3 regions of the Clostridium sp. HBUAS56017 genome follow, and region 1 is predicted to be linked to each of the others. Evidence: riboswitches for the same ligand, from Rfam matches in the RefSeq annotation. Region 1 holds a riboswitch; each other region holds the start of a gene.
What was found. A riboswitch is a leader RNA that binds a small molecule or an ion and turns the genes downstream of it on or off. The one in region 1 is predicted to bind S-adenosylmethionine.
Positions count from the first base shown of each region.

Region 2: another riboswitch for S-adenosylmethionine. It lies ahead of FAY47_RS12300 (PLP-dependent aspartate aminotransferase family protein); the one in region 1 lies ahead of FAY47_RS17065 (methionine ABC transporter ATP-binding protein).
Region 3: another riboswitch for S-adenosylmethionine. It lies ahead of metF (methylenetetrahydrofolate reductase [NAD(P)H]); the one in region 1 lies ahead of FAY47_RS17065 (methionine ABC transporter ATP-binding protein).

Region 1 covers NZ_SULK01000025.1:16,876-21,843, forward strand. Annotated here, with positions in the region: gene FAY47_RS17050 (cysteine desulfurase family protein) at 1-531, opposite strand, end outside; gene thiE (thiamine phosphate synthase) at 757-1,398, shown strand; gene FAY47_RS21245 (methyl-accepting chemotaxis protein) at 1,492-1,917, shown strand; SAM riboswitch class I at 2,246-2,370, shown strand; gene FAY47_RS17065 (methionine ABC transporter ATP-binding protein) at 2,461-3,423, shown strand; gene FAY47_RS17070 (methionine ABC transporter permease) at 3,425-4,063, shown strand; gene FAY47_RS17075 (MetQ/NlpA family ABC transporter substrate-binding protein) at 4,092-4,901, shown strand.
Region 2 covers NZ_SULK01000013.1:63,971-68,938, reverse strand. Annotated here, with positions in the region: gene FAY47_RS12305 (aminotransferase class I/II-fold pyridoxal phosphate-dependent enzyme) at 1-155, opposite strand, end outside; gene FAY47_RS12300 (PLP-dependent aspartate aminotransferase family protein) at 158-1,303, opposite strand; SAM riboswitch class I at 1,398-1,501, opposite strand; gene FAY47_RS12295 (GIY-YIG nuclease family protein) at 1,541-1,804, opposite strand; gene FAY47_RS12290 (ABC transporter ATP-binding protein) at 1,819-3,681, opposite strand; gene FAY47_RS12285 (ABC transporter ATP-binding protein) at 3,674-4,968, opposite strand, start outside.
Region 3 covers NZ_SULK01000008.1:64,117-69,084, reverse strand. Annotated here, with positions in the region: gene FAY47_RS08745 (S-ribosylhomocysteine lyase) at 1-405, opposite strand, end outside; gene metF (methylenetetrahydrofolate reductase [NAD(P)H]) at 423-1,304, opposite strand; SAM riboswitch class I at 1,377-1,485, opposite strand; gene FAY47_RS08735 (MraY family glycosyltransferase) at 1,541-2,491, opposite strand; sodium ion sensor (DUF1646 type) at 2,677-2,727, shown strand; gene FAY47_RS08730 (cation:proton antiporter) at 2,771-3,949, shown strand; gene FAY47_RS08725 (B12-binding domain-containing radical SAM protein) at 4,028-4,968, opposite strand, start outside.

The sequences.
Region 1 (4,968 bases):
ACCTTGAACGGCATCTACATGAAATTTTGCTCTTGAACTTATTTCTTTTATAACTTTCCCAATTTCCTCAAGGTTTTGTATTGTACCTACTTCATTGTTTACATACATGATCGATACTAATACAGTATCTTTATTAATAGCAGATTTTAAATTGTCTATATCTATAAATCCGTTTGAATCAACAGGAATGTAAGTAACTTTAACTCCATTGTTTTCTAAAAATTGAACTGTATTTTTTATAGAACTATGCTCAAAATTAGTAGTAATTACATGAAGATCTTTCTTTGCTAGTCCTTTTAGGATAAAGTTATTTCCTTCACTTCCACCTGATGTGAAATAAATTTCATCTTTAGAACAATTTATAGTTTTTGCAATTTCCTCTCTACATTCATTTATTTTTTTATCACATTCCATACCAAGCTTATGAAGAGATGAAGCATTAGCATAGAAGTTATTCATACTGTCACAGATAGCGTTAATTACTTCGCTTGAAGGCTTAGTTGTTGCTGCATTATCTAAATAAATATTCATAGTTAGCACCTCCTGAAAATTTATTACTTATATTTCATATAAACATACTTAGTATAATGTAAATATAACATTATTTCAAATATAAAAAATAATACCACTTTATACTATGGTCATGAAAGAGTTGATTAGCTATAATAGTATACAAGAGAATTGTAAGTTTTTATACAGCAATTAGGAATTTTTATTGATAATTTATATAAGAGTTTTAGAAAAGGGGAAAAATAAATGGACAAATCAGTTATTGATTATTCACTTTATCTAGTTACAGATAGATCTGTATTAAAAGGAAGAAATTTGAGTAAAGCAGTTGAAGAGAGTATCCTTGGAGGAGTGACTTTAGTTCAACTTAGAGAAAAAGAAATATCTTCATTAGATTTTTATAAAATAGCTAAGGAAATTAAGGTTGTAACCGATAAATATAATATACCATTAATAATAAATGATAGACTGGATATAGCTCAAACTATTGATGCTTCAGGGGTTCATTTAGGACAAAGTGATATACCTTGCAAAGTAGCTAGAGAAATTTTAGGTAAAGATAAATTAGTAGGGGTATCAGCACATAATTTGGATGAAGCATTAAAGGCTCAAGCAGATGGGGCAGATTATATTGGCTGTGGTGCTGCATTTGCTACAAGTACGAAAGAAGATACTGTTAAGGTTACATATGATTCATTAAAAGAAATTAAAAGTAAGTTATGTATTCCGGTAGTTGCAATTGGAGGAATAAATGACAAGAATGTTAATGAATTAAGTGGGTCAGGAATAGATGGAATAGCCGTGGTGTCAGCGATTTTACAAAAGCAAAATATACGAAATACTACAAAAGAATTGAAAAGTATTTTGAATGCTAATTTAGGTAGATAGTATGAAATCAATAATAGAATATTGGTTTTAGTATTTTAATGGTATATAATAATAATTAGGTTGGGAATCTATAGGAAAGAGGAGTAGGATATCATGGAACAAATGGAATCAATAAGTAAGTCTATTGAAAAAATTAGTAAAGAAATTGATGAAATGAAGAGTACAGCAGAAAGTCTTTATGGCAAAGTAGACAGTATGAAGGATATGGTGAATAGTTTTAAAAATTCTTCACAAGAAATAGTGGGAATTGCATCTCAAACTAATATGCTTTCTTTAAATGCATCTATTGAAGCTGCTAGAGCTGGAGAAGCTGGAAAAGGATTTGCAGTAGTTGCAACAGAAGTTAAGAAGTTATCTGATATGAGTAGTAAGGTGGCTGAATCAACAGTTAAAGATCAAAATGAAATGCTTAAGATGATAGTTGATATTTATAAGGTTGCAGATATTGTAAATGAAAAGAGTGAAAGTTTAAGAGAAGCAATTGATAATATACAAAAAGCTGTAGAAAATAATAATTAGTTTATAAAATTGGCTTAATGGAAAGTTGTATTGATTAGGGATATTTCTGATTAATGCAACTTTTTTTATGTGAAATTATACAAAATACTACGATAAAAGTTTTTAATTTTCTTATAAAGAAAATAGTTTAATCAAACTAACATGATAAATGTATCTATAGAGGCAGCTAGGGTTGGAGAAGCAAGAAGAGGAAACAGCAAAACAAGAAGAGATTGCTTCAATTGCTGCTTGTCTTGTTAAAAATTCATAAAAAGATATTGACAAATTGCAATTAAGATAATATTATAAATAACATGAAGCAATTGCTCAGAAAATTTAATACAACGATATCTTATCAAGAGTGGTGGAGGGACTGGCCCTTTGAAGCCCAGCAACCAATATAATAGTTCATTTACTATTTTACTATGGTGCTAAATCCTGCGGTAAATTTTTTAAATTACTGAAAGATGAGAGAATAATATTTTAGTGTTTATTATTGCGCTAGAGATTTATTCTCTAGCGCATTTATTTTTTATCTTACATTCATAGAGGAGGAGACAATTAGTGATTGAAATTAAAAATGTAAGTAAGAGTTTTGGGGATGTAGAAGTTTTACAAGATATTTCAATAAGCATAAATGAAGGGGAAATTTACGGTATTATCGGGCATAGTGGGGCAGGAAAATCAACTTTGCTTAGATGCATAAATGGTCTTGAGTCATATGATAATGGATCTGTAATTGTGATGGGGAAAGAAGTTTCTAAGCTTAATAATAATGAACTTAGAGAATTTAGAAAAGACTTAGGTATGATATTCCAAAACTTTAATTTACTAAAAAGAAAAACAGTATATCAAAATATTGCTCTTCCACTTGAAGTTTGGGGCTACAGTAAGAAAAAAATAGATGAGAGAGTAATGGAACTGTTAAGATTAGTTGGGCTAGAAGAAAAGATTAACAGTAAACCTGCATCTCTAAGTGGGGGACAAAAACAAAGAGTTGCTATAGCAAGAGCTTTAGCACTTGAACCAAAAGTACTTTTATGTGATGAAGCAACATCGGCATTAGATCCAAAGATAACAAAGGATATATTATCTTTGCTATTAAAGATTAATAAAGAACTTGGAATTACCATAGTTATGGTTACACATCAAATGGAAGTAGTAAAAGAAGTATGTGAAAAAGTAGCATTAATCGAAGGGGGCAAAATTAAAATAGAAGGAAGATCAGATGAGTTATTCTTAAAACCAGGACTATCTCTAAAGAAGTTCTTAGGAGAAGAAGAGGAGGAAACTCTACCTGATACAGGAGTTAATATAAAGTTATTCTTCCCAGCAGATTGTTCTGAAAATACAATAATCACAAGAATGGCTAGAGAAACAAATGTAGATTTTTCAGTAGTTTGGGGCAAACTAGAAAAGTTTAGAAGTAATGTTCTTGGTAGCTTAGTAATAAATGTAGAAGAAAAGGACAAGAACCTAGTTATGAATTATTTAAAAGATAAAAATATAGAATGGGAGGTAATATAGTATGTGGGAATTACTTTGGCCAGCAATACAACAAACTTTAGTAATGGTTGTTCCATCAACTATATTAGCAGTGATAATTGGTTTTATACCAGCTATTATATTAACTTTAACAGATGAAAATGGATTAAAACCGAATAAGGCGGTTTATAAAGGGTTAGACTTTATAGTAAACACACTTAGAAGTTTACCGTTCCTTATATTAATGGTAGTTATTATACCATTTACGAAATTAATTGTAGGAACTTCTATTGGAGAAGTAGCTTCTATAGTGCCATTAACTGTAGCTTCGGCACCTTTTATAGCTAGAATAATAGAATCAGCTTTAAAGGAAGTCGATCCAGGAGTTATTGAAGCAGCAAAAGCTTTTGGGGCTAGTACAACTCAAATAATATTTAAAGTAATGATTAAAGAAGCTGTACCTGCAATCATTTCAGGTATAACACTTTCATTAATAAGTATTATAGGATATTCAGCTATGGCAGGGACTATCGGAGCAGGTGGTCTTGGAAATTTAGCTGTAAGATATGGATATCAAAGGTTTCAAACAGATGTAATGATAGTGACAGTAATAGTACTTATTATTATAGTTCAAGGATTACAAAGTTTAGGCAATTATTTATATAACAGATTATCTAAATAGATTTAGTGATTTAAAGGGGGATTTATAAATGAAAAAGAAAAGTATAATTTCAGTAGTATTAGCAGGAATATTAGCACTAGGATTAGCTGGATGCGGAGCAAAGAAAACAGATGATAAAACAATAACTATTGGAGTATCACCTGTTCCACATAAAGAAATAGTTGAACAAATTAAGCCTATATTAGAAAAGGAAGGCTATAAGTTAGAGATAAAAGAATTTGATGATTATGAATTACCAAATACAGCAGTACAAGATGGAGAAATTGATGCGAACTACTTCCAACATATTGCTTATTTGAATACAACAAATGAAAAGAAAAACTATGATTTAACTTACACAGCAGAAATTCATATAGAACCTATGGCTTTATATTCAACAAAGGTTAAGAATCTTAATGAATTAAAAGATGGTGCAACAATAGGAATTCCTAATGATCCATCAAATGAAGCAAGAGCTTTAAGATTACTTGCAAAAGCAGGTCTAATTAAAGTTAAAGATGGAGAACTTATAACAATTGCAGATGTTACTGAAAATACTAAGAATATAAAATTCAAAGAATTAGAAGCAGCACAACTTCCAAGAACTTTAGATGAATTAAATGGTGCTGTAATTAATGGTAACTATGCGCTTGAAGCTAAATTAGATGCTACAAAGGATGCATTATTTACAGAAGATAAAAATGATGAATCTATAAAAAATTATAGAAATATATTAGCGGTTAAAAAAGGAAATGAAGATTCAGAAAAGATTAAGGCTTTAACAAAGGCACTTACTTCTGATGAAGTTAAAAAATATATTACTGATACTTATAAGGGTGCTGTAGTTCCAGTATTTTAATGAAAAAAAGAATTGATTACAAATTGTAATCAATTCTTTTTTTATATACAAATATTTTATTTGGTAT
Region 2 (4,968 bases), on a different contig from region 1:
CTAGTCGGATTCCCTGATCTTGAATAATCATATTTTCCAAAGTTATCTATATCAAATTGATGAAATGTTGATGCTTGATATATCGGTGTACTTAAAGCTCCTGTATTTTTATCTATACTTCCTTCTGAATGAATTAATTTTGTCCCTATCCTCATTTCTATTCCCCCTTTATTGCTTGTTTTAAATCATCTAATATATCTTTAATATTTTCAATACCAACAGATAATCTCAGTAAATATTCATCTACCCCAAGTCTTTTTCTAAGATCATCTGGTATTTCACTATGGGTTTGAGTAAATGGATACGTTATAAGTGTGTCTACCCCCCCTAAGCTTTCTGCAAAAGATACAACCTTAACTCTTTTTAATATTTTTTCTACAAGTTTTTTATCTTTAACTCTAAAGGATAAAGTTGTACCAAATCCTGTACTTTGAGATTTATTCACTTCATATCCCTCATGTTCTTCCAATCCTGTATAATATACATCCGAAACTTCATCTTGTTCTTTTAACCAGTTAGCAATAACTATAGCGCTTTCTTCTGACTTCTCTAAACGTATGTGCAGCGTCTTTATTCCTCTTAAAACTAACCAAGCTTCAAAAGGCCCTATTGTTGCTCCTGTAGACATATTAATATATCTTAATCTTTCAATAAATCTATCATCCTTTGCAACTATTAATCCAGCTAAAACATCATTGTGTCCTCCCAAATATTTCGTTCCACTATGAATAACTAAATCAGCTCCAAGATCTAATGGTTTTTGATAATAAGGAGTAAGAAAAGTATTATCAACGATAAATATCAAGTCCTTCTCCTTAGCTATCCTTCCAATGCCTCTTATGTCTGTAACTCTTAGCGATGGATTAGATGGAGTTTCTATAAATATCCCTTTAGTATTTTCCTTAATAGCATCTTTCACTGCTAAAAAATCTCTAGTATCTACAAACGTTGATTCTATACCAAGCTCCTTGTAAATACTTCCAAAAAGTCTAAATGTACCTCCATATAGATCTTCTGAAATAACTAAATGATCCCCAGCTTTAAAAAGATGCACAATACAGTTTATAGCTGCTAAACCTGTTGCAAACGCCAACCCATACCTTCCATTTTCTAATAAAGCTACAGTCTTTTCTAATTCTTCTACAGTTGGATTTTGAAGTCTTGAATAATCATATCCTGTACTTTCATTTAATGCAGGATGCTTGAAGGTTGCACTTTGATAAATAGGAAAACTTATTGCCCCAGTATGCCTATCCCCTCCTGATGCACCTCTTACTACTGTTGTTTCAAAATTCAAATTCATAATTAGCCCCCTTTCAAAATAAAAAAAGCCGCTTCTTTATATAAGAAGCGACTATTGTTAGTCAAATATATAGTCATAATGAGACTACTAATTCCTCTTATCTGTCAGGATAAACCTGCAGGATTTAGCACCACGTAATAAATAATTACAGGTTGCTGGGCTTCAAAGGGCCAGTCCCTCCACCACTCTTAATAAGATAAACTTATTTATTTAATTACATATAATTATACATCTTTCCTAATCAATGTCAACATGTTCTTTGAAATTTTTAATCAAATTATCCTTTTCTTCTCTTCTAAGCTTTTTAATAGCATATTCTCGCTTCATCGCATCTACTTTATCCTCAAAAGTTTCAAAATAAACAATCTTTAGAGGGCCTCTACCCCTAGTGTATTTGGCCCCTTTAGAATTACAATGATCTTTGAATCTTTTTTCTAAATTATTTGTCCATCCAGTATAAAGAGATCCATCTCCACATAACAAAATATAAACATAATTCATACCACTAATATATATTAAGCTATCTCTGAATTTTCAAATTGAGAATTATAAAGATCACAATAGAATCCACCAGCAGATAATAACTCCTCATGATTTCCTTGCTCTATTATATCTCCATCTTTCATAACAAGAATTAAATCAGCATCACGGATGGTTGATAATCTATGAGCAATTACGAAGCTTGTTCTTCCTTCCATAAGATTATCCATAGCTTTTTGTATCAATACTTCTGTTCTTGTATCTACTGAACTTGTTGCTTCATCTAATATTAATATCTTAGGATCTGCAAGTATTGCACGAGCTATAGTTAATAATTGTTTTTGTCCTTGAGATACATTACTAGCTTCTTCATTTAATTCCATATCATATCCATCAGGTAATGTTTTAACAAAGTGATGAACATGAGCTGCTTTAGCTGCTTTTATAACTTCTTCATCTGTTGCATTTAACTTACCATATCTTATATTCTCTCTAATACTTCCATTGAATAACCATGTGTCTTGAAGCACCATCCCAAAAAGCTCTCTTAATTCACCACGATTAAAGTTCATTATACTATTGCCATCTATTAATATATCCCCACTATTTATATCATAGAATCTCATTAAAAGCTTAACTATTGTAGTCTTACCTGCACCTGTAGGCCCAACTATCGCAACCTTTTGCCCTGGCTTAATATTAGCAGTAAAGTCATTTATTATTGTCTTATCTGGATTATATCCAAAGTGAACATCTTTAAAGTCAACTCTACCTTCAAGGCCGTTTGGAGATACTGGATTTGGAACAGTTTGTTCTTCTTCCTCTTCAGCTATAAATTCAAATACTCTTTCAGCTGCAGCTGCTGTTGATTGCATTAAGTTAGCAATTTGTGCTACTTGCGCTATAGGTTGAGTAAAGCTCCTTACATATTGAACAAATGATAATATATCTCCAACTTCAATTGCTTTTTGAATAGCAAGCCATCCACCTAGTATTGATATCATTACATATCCAATATTACCCACAAAAGTCATTATAGGCATCATCATACCTGATAAGAATTGTGACTTCCAAGCTGAATCATATAATGTGTTATTATATTTATCAAATTCTTTTACAGCTTCTTCTTCACCATTAAATGCTTTTACTATATTATGTCCACCGTATACTTCTTCAACCTGACCATTTACATGTCCTAAATATTCTTGTTGAGATTTAAAGTACTTTTGTGATTTCTTAACAACTGCGCCTATTAACCCCATCGAAATAGGTAGTATTAATAAAGCCGCAATAGTCATAGGTATACTTATTGATAACATCATTGCTAATACTCCAATAATCATAGCAACAGATGTAATCATTTGAGTCATACTTTGATTTAAATTTTGACTCACTGTATCTATATCATTTGTAACTCTTGATAAAACTTCTCCATGAGTTCTTGTATCAAAATATTTAAGTGGCATTCTATTTATCTTTTCAGCAAGTTCTTTTCTTAGGTTATATGAAACTTTTTGAGTTACTCCACTCATAATAAATCCTTGTACAAAAGCTAATAATGCACTAACTACATATAATCCTAATAAGGTTAATAATATTCCTGCTATCTTATCAAAATCAATACCGGCTCCCTCAGCACCAGTTGTCTTTGATACTAGACCATTAAATATTTCTGTTGTTGCCTTTCCTAATATCTTTGGTCCAACTATTGTAAATACGGTACTACCGATTGCAAATATTACAACTATTATTATAGATAATGTATATGGCTTAAGATAAGTCATAAGACTTTTCATAGTTTCTTTGAAGTTTTTGGCCTTTTCTACATTTCCTCCCATTGGGCCTCTACCCATACCCATTGGACCTCTACTCTTATTATTCTTTTCACTATTACTCATTTCCTAGCTCCTCCTTTGAAAGCTGTGATAAAGCTATTTGCTTATATACTTCACAATTATTTAGAAGCTCTTTGTGATTCCCTATCCCAACTACTTTACCTTCATCTAAAACTATAATCTGTTCTGCATTTAAAATTGTACTTATTCTTTGTGCTACTATGAACACTGTACTATTGGAAGTTTCGTTCTTCAACGCTTTTCTTAAAGTTGCATCAGTTTTAAAATCAAGTGCCGAGAAACTATCATCAAATATATATATTTGTGGATCTTTTGCTATAGCTCTTGCTATTGATAATCTTTGTTTTTGTCCTCCAGATACATTTGTTCCTCCTTGAGAAATTTCCGTCTTAAATTTCTCTGGTTTTGAAGAAATAAATTCAGTGGCTTGTGCTATCTCAGCTGCCTTTTCAACCTCATCTTCAGTTGCATCCTTCTTACCATATTTTAAGTTTGACTCTATTGTTCCAGAGAATAAAACTCCCTTTTGCGGAACATATCCTATCTTTTCTCTTAAATCATGTTGAGATACATCTTTAACATTAATTCCATCTATTAATATCTCACCACTAGTAGCATCATAAAATCTAGGTATTAAATTAATAAGTGTTGATTTCCCGCTACCAGTACTACCTATAATTGCTGTAGTCTCTCCTGGTTTTGCTACAAATGATATATTCTCTATTACATCTTCATCTGCATTTGGATACCTAAAACTTACATCTTTGAATTGAACTATTCCTTTTTTACTAGAATCAAATGTTTTCTTTTCTTTAGGATCAGTTACAGTTAATTCAGTTTGTAATACCTCCTCAATACGCCCTGCTGATACTGATGCTCTTGGAAGCATTATTGATACCATAGATATCATCAAGAATGCCATTATAATTTGCATAGTATAAGTTATAAATGCCATCATATCTCCAACTTGCATAGTTCCATCATTAACACTATGTGAGCCACTCCACACAATTAGCACTGTAATTGCATTCATTATAAGCATCATAAGTGGCATCATAAGTGACATTGTTCTTGTTACAAAAAGATTTGTTCTAGTTAAGTTTTTATTAGCTTCATCAAATCTCTTTTCTTCATGCTTCTCTGTATTGAAAGCTCTAATTACTAATATACCTGTTAAAATTTCACGAGTAACTAAGTTTAACTTATCTACAAGTTTTTGTACCGACTTAAATTTAGGCATTACAATTGCAAATAGTAACAATATTACAGCTAAAAGAACTAACACAGCTACACCTATAATCCAAGCCATTGATGTATTTGTATTTAGCA
Region 3 (4,968 bases), on a different contig from region 1:
ATATTCCTTAGCTCCAAATAGTGATAAATCTCTGTAATTTCCACATTGTATATCATTTGCTGCTGGAATCTCTTTAGCCTTTAAAACTTCCTTTAAAGAACTTTCTAATGCTTCTTTAATTTCAGCAGCCTCCCTATCTCCCCATATACTTAAATAGAATCCTGTTCTACATCCCATTGGAGATAAATCAATTATTCCATCTAATCTTCCTCTAAGTTCATGTGCTAATAAATGTTCAAGTCCATGCATGGCTGCTGTTCCAAAAGCTTCTTTATTAGGTTGAAGGAATCTTAAATCAAATTTTGTAACTTTGTCCCCTTTTGGTCCATCTAATAAACAACACTTTCTTATATAAGGTGCTTTTACCTTTCTGTGATCTAATTCAAAACTTTCTACTTTTTCCATTTTTACATTCTCCTATCTTAATAAACTTTATTTTCTGTAGCTAAAATAGTTTCAATACTTCCACTAATCTTTTTGGCTAAATATGAATTATTCATAACATATAGATGTATTCCATCAACTCCAGTAGATATAAGATCTACGATTTGCTCTACTGCGTATGCTATTCCAGCCTCTCTTAAAGCTTCTGGATTATATTCATATTTATCCATGATTTTAGTGAACTTCTTTGGGAGTGATGCTCCACTTAATGAAACCATTCTCTCTATTTGCTTTTTATTTGTAACTGGCATAATTCCAGCTTCAATTGGTATTTTTATATTTGCAGCTTTTACTTTATTAAGAAAATCATAATATAAGTTATTATCAAAAAATAACTGAGAAATAAAATAAGCGGCCCCAGCTTCTTCTTTTCTCTTCATATTTTCAATTTCTTTTAGCATACCTTTATTTTCAATATGCCCTTCTGGATAACAAGCTGCTGCAATATTAAAATCATTGTATTTGTTAATGTTTTTAATAATTTCTGAAGCATATTTAAATTCTCCCTTCATTTGTCCATCAGCTGGTATATCTCCTCTTAATGCAAGTACATTTTCGATATTATTATTCTTCAGGGAATTTAAATAGTACTCTATATCTTCTTTAGATGAATTAATACAAGTTAAATGCGCTACAGCTTCTATACCATATTTATTCTTTACCAATGAAGATAATTCTATCGTTTTATTATCAGTTATACTTCCTCCAGCACCATATGTAACACTAATATAGTCTGGATTCAATCCCTTTAACTCTTCTAATGTTCTATAAATAGTCTCAACCGATGATGTCGTTTTAGGAGGAAATATTTCAAAAGAAAAAACAGTTTTTTTATTTTCAAATATTTCGCCTATCTTCATATAAATGCCCCCTTTAATAAAAAATACCTAAAGGTTATCCTTTAGGTATAATAAATTTCTACACTATAATAACCCTTATCTTTCAGCTTTGCTGCAGGATTTAGCACCATCATACACATATTACATATATATTGGTTGCCGGGTTTCACTGGGCCAGTCCCTCCACCTCTCATGATAAGATAAATATTAATTTATAGTTATTATAATATACTATTTATACACTTTTGTAAATATAATTATTTTTTTATCAACAGTAGCAATATAGATAATCCACTGCATATAAAACTTATTGCTAGTATAAGTGTAACTATTTGATTTATACTAAGTCCTCTTTCCTCTAGTCTAAAATGCATTTGACTTCTATCAGCTTGATATACAGGTTTTCCTTCACGGAATCTTTTAAATATGACAAATAAATTGTCAAATATAGGAACTGCCAATGCCAATATTGGCAAAAACAAACTTAAAACAGTAGCTTGCTTAAAAGCACCATCAATAGCTATAATACTTAATAGAAACCCTATAAGATTAGCACCAGAATCCCCCATAAATATTCTTGCTGGATGCCTATTGTAAACTAAGAATCCTAAAATTGCTCCTGCCAGTATAATTGAAAATTGAGCTGATACTCCTTGTCCAAGTATTATTGCAGCAAAAAAGAATGTAACCGAAGAAATTAATGATATTCCTCCTGCTAATCCATCCATACCATCTGACCAATTTATTACCGTAGTAACGCCAAATATCCATGTAATAGTTAATAAAAATTGTATAGTTCTCGATAGCAATATATATTCCCCTGAAAATGGATTTCTAAATCCCTCAAAAACTATACCAGCTTTAAATACTAAAACTGCAGCTAAAACCTGAATTATTAATCTTGGATATATAGGAAATTCTCTCCCTTTAGTTTTAAAATAATCATCTACTACACCAATTAAAAATATTAATGTTGCTGAAATAAATATCCATAGTTCTTCATGTCTATCATCATTAATTGTTAAAAAATATACTATAAAAAAACCTATATAAATCCCAAGTCCACCACAAAGTGGTATTGGTCCTCTATGCTTTTTTCGCTCAGTTGGCTTATCTGTAAATTCCAATTTATGAGCCACCTTCATTATAGGTGGAGTAATTAAGAAAACAATTAAGAAAGTACTTATCAGCGTTATTAAATATTGCATATTAAATCTACTCCTTAAACTTATCTGTCCTTTTTCTTTTATTGTCCTATATGAATTATACTATTATCGACTTTTTTTAGCAATTACAAAAATATTAAAATGCATCTATATTGGCAAAACATCTACAAATATGTTATTATATCAAAAGAAGATTTTAGTAGCAAAACATTATATTTTTATTTTACGGTTGAACATTTTTTTGATTCAAGATAATCTGACTTTCAGGGTGGGAAGTCCTTAGGGACTTTCTGCCTTTTTTTATTTTAATGGAGGTGTATTATGGAAAAAACTTTACTGAGTATTGTCTTAATTCTTATATTTACAAAATTAGGAGGTATAATAAGTAAAAAATTAAAAATGCCTGAAGTTTTGGGTGCCTTAATTGCAGGCGTAATACTAGGTCCTGTTGTATTAAACCTTATACATTACGATGATAATATTAAACTTCTTTCAAACCTTGGAGTTATCATCCTTATGTTTCTTGCAGGACTTGAGACCAATGTAAAAGAATTAAAAGAAGCTGGCTTATCTTCATTTATAATTGCAATAGCAGGTATACTACTTCCTCTTTTTCTAGGAACTTTAGGTGCATCTTTATTTTTTGATAACTTATTAGAAAATATATTTATAGGAGTTATATTAACTGCCACAAGTGTAAGCATAACAGTAGAAACTCTTAAAGAGCTTGGTAAACTTAATACGAAAGCAGGTATAAATATCCTGGGAGCAGCGGTAATAGACGATATTTTAGGCCTTATACTTATATCTATAGTTCTTGCATTTGCACAAACTTCTGGCTCAAATTGGGGGGCTTCAACCTCTTTACCGATTATATATGTTTTTGTAAAAATAATTCTATTCTGTTTATTTTCTATAATTGGAATAGCTTATTTACCAAAACTTATTAACAAATTTGCTAAACAGATAAAACCCGGTAGAGAACTTCTTACATTTTCTCTAGCCTTTGCCATACTAGTAGCATATATTGCAGAAAGTCTAGGTATAGCAGCCATTACTGGAGCTTATATATGTGGTCTTATGCTTTCATCCCTTGAACACAAAGAATATTTAACAAGAAATGTTAAAGCAATTTCTTCAGGATTTTTATCTCTCATATTCTTTGCAAGTGTTGGGATTGAAGCAAACTTAAAAGGAATAAATCTCGAGGTAATCTATATTACTCTAGTCATGTTTATTGTAGCAATAATAGGAAAATTAGTAGGATGTAGTGGCGCTGCAAGACTTCTAAAGATGCCAAGAAGCGAATCCATACAAATTGGAGTTGGAATGATTTCAAGAGGAGAAGTTGCTATAATTACAGCTAATATAGGTCTTCAAAAAGGTTTAATTTCTGAAGAAGTATTTCTTCCTACTTTAATAGTTGTAATATTAACAACAATTATAACACCTATTCTGCTTAAATTAGCATTTTCTCATAAAATAGAAAAGAACATTTAAGCATGATAAAAATATGTTAGTAGTATTATTATATAAAAACAAAAGTTGTTCCTAGAAAATGAGAACAACTTTTATTTTTTATAATATTTTAATTAATTCACCATTATTACCTACCAAATAATAAGTATCTTTATTAATTACTATTCCTTTTTTTATATATTCTTCTATATCGATAGAAAACTTTTCTATGCTATATTCTCTAAAGGCATACCTATCCCTATATTTATTTTTTATCTTTTCTTCTTCTCCCTTGTCTATTTTAACTTTTAAAAACTCTGGAATTCCTCTCTTTTTGTTAAAAGAAAGATAATCATATCTTATTATATCTTTTAATACTTCTTCACTAGAATTTAGAATTTCGTTATTAAAATCTATAAAAACTTTATAATACTCTGAATTTCCTATATTTCTATTAAAGTAACCTTTCTTTTCAAAATGCTCTCCAAGTTCATAGAAAAATTTAAATGCTGTATCAAACTTAGGGTAGAAATAATTAAGTATATTATTAAATTTCTGACTATTATAATATTTATCTACAACAGCTTCTACTTTCTTAAGTATTAATATTTCTTTATATGAAATCTTATCTGTTTTTAATATTTCATAAGGTGGATAAGGTGAGTATACCATTCCATACTTGTCACTTTCTTCTCTCATGGAAGATCCTTTTAATAACTTCAAAAAACCCAATTGTATTTCTTCTGGTTTTATACTATGTACATCATTGAATGATTTTATAAAAGATTCTAAGTTTTCCCCTGGAAGTCCTGCAATTAAATCTAGATGCTGTTTTATATTTCTAATAGATAATAACTCAATTACTTTTTCTTTAATGTCACTAAAATTTACAAATCTATTTATATTTCTTAAAACTTCATCATTTGTTGTTTGAACTCCAACCTCAAATTGAAATCTTCCATCTGGAGCATTTCTTAATAAATCAATTTCTTCTTGTTTCAATATATCCGCAGAAATCTCAAAGTGAAATTGGGTACTTGTATCTGCTTTAATTAAAAAAT